Regions from separate parts of the Anaerobacillus sp. ABA4_114 genome, predicted to be linked through region 1. Evidence: predicted binding sites of a transcription regulator. Region 1 holds the regulator's gene; each other region holds the start of a gene.
The links. Region 1 encodes CtsR, which represses protease genes until heat stress. Its sites were predicted from a motif close to ATGGTCAATAAAGGTCAAACA; they were not measured.
Positions count from the first base shown of each region.

Region 2: the regulator CtsR is predicted to act here: its motif matches at 1,262-1,282, upstream of clpP (ATP-dependent Clp endopeptidase proteolytic subunit ClpP).
Region 3: the regulator CtsR is predicted to act here: its motif matches at 867-887, upstream of ACXAEY_RS18645 (ATP-dependent Clp protease ATP-binding subunit).

Region 1 is NZ_JBSWUM010000001.1:4,092,307-4,094,509, reverse strand. It holds gene ACXAEY_RS21340 (hypothetical protein) at 1-114, opposite strand, end outside; gene ACXAEY_RS21335 (MgtC/SapB family protein) at 319-897, shown strand; gene ACXAEY_RS21330 (CtsR family transcriptional regulator) at 1,042-1,506, shown strand; gene ACXAEY_RS21325 (UvrB/UvrC motif-containing protein) at 1,536-2,069, shown strand; gene ACXAEY_RS21320 (protein arginine kinase) at 2,069-2,203, shown strand, end outside.
Region 2 is NZ_JBSWUM010000001.1:753,476-755,678, forward strand. It holds gene whiA (DNA-binding protein WhiA) at 1-117, shown strand, start outside; gene ACXAEY_RS03615 (HPr family phosphocarrier protein) at 322-579, shown strand; gene clpP (ATP-dependent Clp endopeptidase proteolytic subunit ClpP) at 616-1,200, opposite strand; gene ACXAEY_RS03625 (YhjD family protein) at 1,367-1,753, opposite strand; tRNA gene ACXAEY_RS03630 (tRNA-Arg) at 1,891-1,969, opposite strand; gene ACXAEY_RS03635 (atypical membrane-integrating protein (Mistic protein)) at 2,038-2,203, shown strand, end outside.
Region 3 is NZ_JBSWUM010000001.1:3,623,156-3,625,358, forward strand. It holds gene ACXAEY_RS18645 (ATP-dependent Clp protease ATP-binding subunit) at 1-783, opposite strand, end outside; gene ACXAEY_RS18650 (hypothetical protein) at 1,122-1,586, shown strand; gene mnmH (tRNA 2-selenouridine(34) synthase MnmH) at 1,549-2,203, opposite strand, start outside.

The DNA.
Region 1 (2,203 bases):
CCAAAATATCGCTGATATCCTTCCTAAAAGCGCAAATAACCCATTCCAGCATTCTACCCTAAAACAAACCCATTGCATCCTTTCCAATCTCTCCCAGTTCGAAGCATCAATCAATACATTCCACGTTAAACTTCACTAATAGAAGGGTAAAATACATCAAAAGAAAACAGAGAAAGGGATCTATTATGGAAGTATTCGACATCACACTAGCAGACAATTTCGATACAATATCGATACGGATTTTAATAGCAGCAGTATTAAGTGGAGTTATAGGAATCGAGAGAGTTTAAAAGGCACCCAGCAGGTTTTCGAACTCACATTCTTGTTGGGGTTGGAGAGTGTTTGATGATGCTATTATCTCTATATGGTTTTGAAGAATATAATGAGACTCACGCTAATATTAACTTTGACCCTTCTCGTATCCCTTCATATGTTATAAGTGGTATAGGGTTTTTAGGTGCTGGAACAATATTAGCAAACGGTTGGACCGTGAGAGGACTAACAACTGCAGCATCGATTTGGGTAGTTGCTGGGATAGGGTTAGTTGTCGGAGTAGGAATGATCTATGAGGCGATATTGACTACACTGATCGTTGTATTGAGCCTCGTTTTCTTAAGCAAAATCGAGAAGCTCTACCTTTCTAAGTCACAGCATTGGGTGAATCTTTTTGTTGAGGAGGGGCTTTCGTTAAAGTCTGTTATAGAAAAGATAGAGGAAATGGATATAAGTGTTCTAGAAATGAAAACGGATGATCCAAAAAAAGCGCGATATGAAGGAGATAAGAAAATCTATACGTATTCAATCCTAGTGAATACAAATAATGCAACGAAACTCTCAACAATAGTCGATCACCTTAAAGAAATCGAGGAGATAAAAAGAATAAATTGCAAGGAATGAATGCCATATATTTGGGAATGATGGTAAGGTTCAAACAAAGAATTGAAGAGACATGTTACTTTCCAATCCATTTGAAAAGCGTTATAATGTATTTAACGTCAAATATAGTCAAAGTCAGTTTGGAGACGGAAGGGAGGCAGCGATGTGCGGAATGTTTCCGATGTAATTGAAGCATACATTAAGAAAATCTTGATGGTAGAAGGTAGAGATGCTGTTGAGATAAAAAGAAGTGAGATTGCTGATAAGTTTCAATGTGTTCCTTCTCAAATTAATTATGTGATCAACACCCGCTTTACGATTGAAAAAGGATATATTGTGGAAAGTAAAAGGGGTGGAGGCGGTTATATAAGAATATTAAAAGTGAAGCCTGAGACGCATGCAGATTTAATAGATGACATGCTGAATATGATTAAGACCCAAGTGCCACAGGCGGTATCTGAAAATATTATTCTAAGGCTGTTAGAAGAAGAGGTTATTTCAGCACGAGAAGCGAAGTTAATGCTAAGTGTTCTCGATCGAACAGTCATTACGATAGAGTTGCCGCTGAGAGATCACCTTAGAGCTAATATGCTGCGTGCAATGCTGACATCACTAAAATATAAACAATAGCATTTGTGTACAAATAGGAGGGTTGCCCTATGACGTGCCAGGAATGTGGTGAGCGTCCCGCTACGCTCCACTTCACTAAGATAGTCAATGGACAAAAAACAGAGTTCCATATCTGTGAAGTGTGTGCCAAAGAAAAAGGTGAGGTTGAGCCAGGCACTAACCATTTTTCTATCCATAACTTATTATCGGGGTTATTAAATTTTGAAACACCTTTAAGTGAAAGTTCTTCACACCCTATTTACAATAGAGAACGGCAAAGTTGCCCGAAATGTGGATTAACGTATCAGCAATTCACACAAATTGGTCGATTTGGTTGTTCAGAATGCTACACTACGTTCTCAGAGAACCTCGATCCAATACTTAGAAAGGTTCATGGTGGTAATACCGTTCATTCTGGCAAATTACCAAAACGTGCTGGAGCAGCGATCGAGATTGAACGTAAGGTACAAAATCTTCGCAGTAAAATGCAAGAATACATTCAGCAGGAGGAATTTGAAAAAGCTGCTGAAACGAGAGATTTAATTCGATCCCTCGAACATAAAGCGTCGGAAGGGGGAGAATGATGTCACTTCAGCGTTTTATCAGTGAAGCTGTTAGTCCATGGATGCAAGATGAAGGACCAGATTCAGATATTGTCATGAGTAGTAGAATAAGATTTGCTCGAAATCTGAAGAATTATGTTTTTCCGGTCCTTTCT
Region 2 (2,203 bases), 3.3 Mb from region 1:
AAGGAACTTGGAGAGATGTTGACTGGTGGTGCGATCAGTAAGTCGGGAATCAACCACAGACTTCGAAAGATCGATCAGTTAGCTGAAAAGCTCCGTGCAGGAAAGCCAATAACATAAGCAGAAAAATTACAGCCTGCGCGAGTAGTGCGGGCTTGATTTTCTACTATTCTAGGCCTTGAGAACATAGCGTTGGGACGTTTAGAAGTCTTAATAAATGGAATGCTGTTGGTAAGTACGTAGCAAATCTATAACAAACACATATACTTATTTTTTTCATCAATAAAGATAGCGCTTTCTTATAAATAAAGGAGGAATGGAAAAGTGGTTCAAAAAGAAGTAGTCGTAACGTTGGATACAGGATTACAAGCAAGACCTGCAGCACTCTTTGTTCAAGAGGCAAATCGATTTAATTCAGATATTTTTCTAGAAAAAGACGGTAAAAAGGTAAATGCGAAGAGTATCATGGGAATCATGAGTCTTGCGGTGGGCTCTGGCTCTTCTGTTGTTTTAACAGTAGATGGAAACGACGAAGAAGATGCTGTTTCATCTCTTGTGGACTTCATTCAAAAAGAAGACTAAAGAAAAAAGGTTGCCATCACGGCAACCTTTTTTTATTTATGCTTTTTTCTCCATAACTTCGTCGATCAAGCCGTATTCTTTTGCTTCAAGAGCTTCCATGAAACGGTCACGATCCGTATCGCGTTCGATCGTATCGAGAGGCTGACCAGTACGCTCTGCAAGAATTTTGTTGAGCTTTTCGCGCATTTGAATGATACGCTTCGCATGAATTTCGATATCAGAAGCCTGACCTTGTGTACCACCGAGTGGTTGGTGAATCATGACTTCACTATTTGGAAGTGCATAACGTTTACCAGGCTCACCAGCCGCTAGTAGGAACGCTCCCATTGAAGCAGCCATTCCGATACAGATTGTAGATACTTTAGGTTTAATGAACTGCATTGTATCGTAGATTGCCATTCCAGCTGTGATTGATCCACCTGGACTATTGATATAAAGAGAGATATCTTTATCTGGATCTTCTGCAGCTAGGAAAAGAAGCTGAGCTACAACTGCGTTCGATACGTTGTCGTCGATTGCAGTTCCAAGCATGATAATGCGGTCCTTGAGAAGACGAGAGTAGATGTCATATGCTCTTTCACCGCGGTTTGTTTGTTCGATAACCGTTGGAATTAATACCATAATAAAATTCCTCCCTTTTATTCATTCAAATATGTAGTTGCTGTAGGTTCATCATACCGAAAAGGTCAATATAGGTCAAATAAAGTGCTGTTCTTTTTGACTATTAATTTTTTCGCCAGCACATCGATGGTTCTACATATCTCCATTTTCCCCGCTGACAACCGTTTTAAACAGAACGAATCTGTCTTTTTTTAAATCGGTGATCGCTTAAAAAGTAACCCGCAATTCTTCTTTCAACAAGGTTTCTAATTTGGACTGACGTGTACCGATACGTTTGGTTGTATCCACGACAATAGACAGTATAGATGACGATATCTTCCTTTGTATCCTGAACTGAAGTTTTGATGTGTTGCTTATGAAGGACTGATTTTGCTTCTTTTAAATCTGTGGAAGCGAGAGTGAAAGCTTGATTGATCAGTTCCAAATAAGGGCGTGGAAGCTTCATCTTAGAACGATGAATCCATGCAGCATCGAGCTCCAGTACCTTTTTAACATAAGGAAGCAATAAATAATCCCGAACAGCACTTGCTTCCTCTTTACTTAGTCGGAACATGATCTTCACCGCCTGTAAGAACGTATGTTTGGTTTTACAATACTATGAGACGAATGAGACGTCAAGAACCCCATTCTATAAAGGGGAAGACGCAAAAAACCCCTTTTCGGAATGAAAAGGGGTTGTAATTATGTAGTTGGCGCGCCCGGAGGGATTCGAACCCCCGACAGACGTGGTACCGGAAACCACCGCTCTATCCTACTGAGCTACGGGCGCATACGTTAAGGGCAAGGATAATTATACGTGACAAGGTTTTTTTTTGCAAGGTGATTTTTTGGTTGAAAGTGACAAACACTAGAGCTATAACTGTGCTGAAGGTAGGGATTTCTTTGAAAGTAAATAGCGGAGAAAGTAAGTCGTTAAGTGATGCGATCGATCGCATCACAGAGGGACTTGAGAACGTTGTGGAATTGTACAATGAATCAGAAGAAGATATGCCGCTCATTCAAT
Region 3 (2,203 bases), 470 kb from region 1:
AACCGCTTCTTCAATCGATGGCTCGTTAACCATAACTGGCTGAAAACGTCGTTCAAGAGCTGCATCTTTTTCAATTTGACGATATTCTTTCAAAGTAGTAGCACCGATTAATTGAAGCTCACCTCTAGCGAGCGCAGGTTTCAGAATGTTTCCTGCATCCATCGATCCTTCGGCTGAGCCTGCTCCAACGATAAGATGAATTTCATCGATAAAGAGAATGACATTCTTTCTTGCTTGCAGTTCTGAAATCAACTGTTTCATTCTCTCTTCGAACTGACCACGGATTCCTGTGTTAGATACGAGAGATGCAACATCTAACAAATAGATCTCTTTGTTTTGTAATTTCGAAGGAACGTTTCCTTCAGAAATACGAAGTGCTAGTCCTTCGGCGATCGCTGTTTTCCCTACACCTGGTTCACCAATCAGGACAGGGTTGTTTTTGTTTCGACGATTTAGTGTTTCGATGACCCGTGCTACCTCTTGATCTCTTCCGATAACTGGGTCGATCAATCCTGCTTTTGCAGCATCTGTTAAATTCTTTCCTAAATCATCTAGTAATCCACCGTTACCAGCGTCGGTTTGCTCAGTAGATTGAGTATGACCTGATTGATTCATAAATGATTGAAAGAAATCATCAAATTGACCTTTTGATGACGGTGTTGTCTGACCATTCATCACATTTGCATAGCAAGAGTTGCACAGATGAACACGTTTTTTAGAATGATTGATCTGAACATTCAACTGAACTGTTGCAGGATTCTGATTACATTTTTCACAAAGCATATGATGGCCTCCTTTAAAATTTATAAGATCGTTATATAATAGTGCGTTACTTGTATTTGTTAAGGTCAATGTATTTTGTTTTGACTTTGACTATATTTGACCTTGTAACCATATTATAATCTGACTATCTTTGACTTTCAAGTGTTATGCATTTTCTAATCTGTTCTTATAAACAAAGCCGCGATAATTGTATCGCGGCTAAAAAAATGTAATATTTGAAATAAAGGAATTTTTTTGAGGGTTGGATAATAGATTGTATTAAACTACTTTTCGACAAAGGGTATACAAGTTTACTAGTCTGGCAACAATGGTGATAGATTATAAAGGGAGGAATACCAATGAATGATTCAGTCTATCAATTGATAGTTGAAACGACCGTCAAGCGCGTGCCTACCTGTCATGAATCACCTAATGATTTCTTCATTGCCCTGGATGACTGTGATTACCCGTACCTTATCCTACCTACTCCTAAAGAAATGTTTGATAACGATGATGTCTTTGCCATTCGTTTAATTCCTGATGTGTTGAATAAATTCCGCTATGATTTGGACAACTCTTATACAAAGCTTTCGTTCAGTCGATTTTCTACTTTTTTCGATGATAAAACGTATTATTTTGGTCCAGAAGATAACATGCTAGTGAAATTCCTAACCTCTTCTATCTACAAGAACTATGTAGCGTGGATCAGCCACCTGTACTTCAAACGGATCGATGATTTAATTGAACAATACAATAATGAACCGGGTAAAGAGCAGAGAAAATCAATTAAAGCGAAACTTTCTCGCCTTCTAATCGAAGCTTAGACACTAGACGCTCCACTTCATTCTGGACAAGTTGGCATCCTTCATCAAGAGACTCATAGTGAACTTTTATAACCTCACCCACATTCTCTGTCGCCTTGTAGGTGTACCTAGGATCGTAATAATTCACCAGAAGGCTTTCGACGACTGCTTCATAATTCTCTTCCTCAAGTGCGAGGGATATATAACGTCGTTCATTATCTGGCAGACGTTTCTCGATTCTTTGGATGCCCTTTACTATTTTCTCTCTATTCTGTTCGGGATGATATGTATCTAAAATGGTTTTTATTCGATAAGAAAGCGGGGCGTGAACATGTATGCGCGTCCCTTTTTGTTTGCCCTCAAAGATAAAGTCCGGAACGATAATGTTCCCAAGTCGCTTACTTTCAGACTCAATTACATAATAATCTGTCTCCCCTATTTCATTTAACCGATGAGAAAGCTTCGCTTCAAACTCCTTTTGACTTCTTTCTGGTAAATTCACTCTTCCGAAAACTGATCCTTTATGTGCAGCTAAGCCTTCAAGATCAATGACTGGGTAGCCTTTGTTTTTTAAATAATGTAAAATGTCTGTCTTAGATGTCCCAGTAAACCCTTCCACTATAAGAAAAGATACGTTT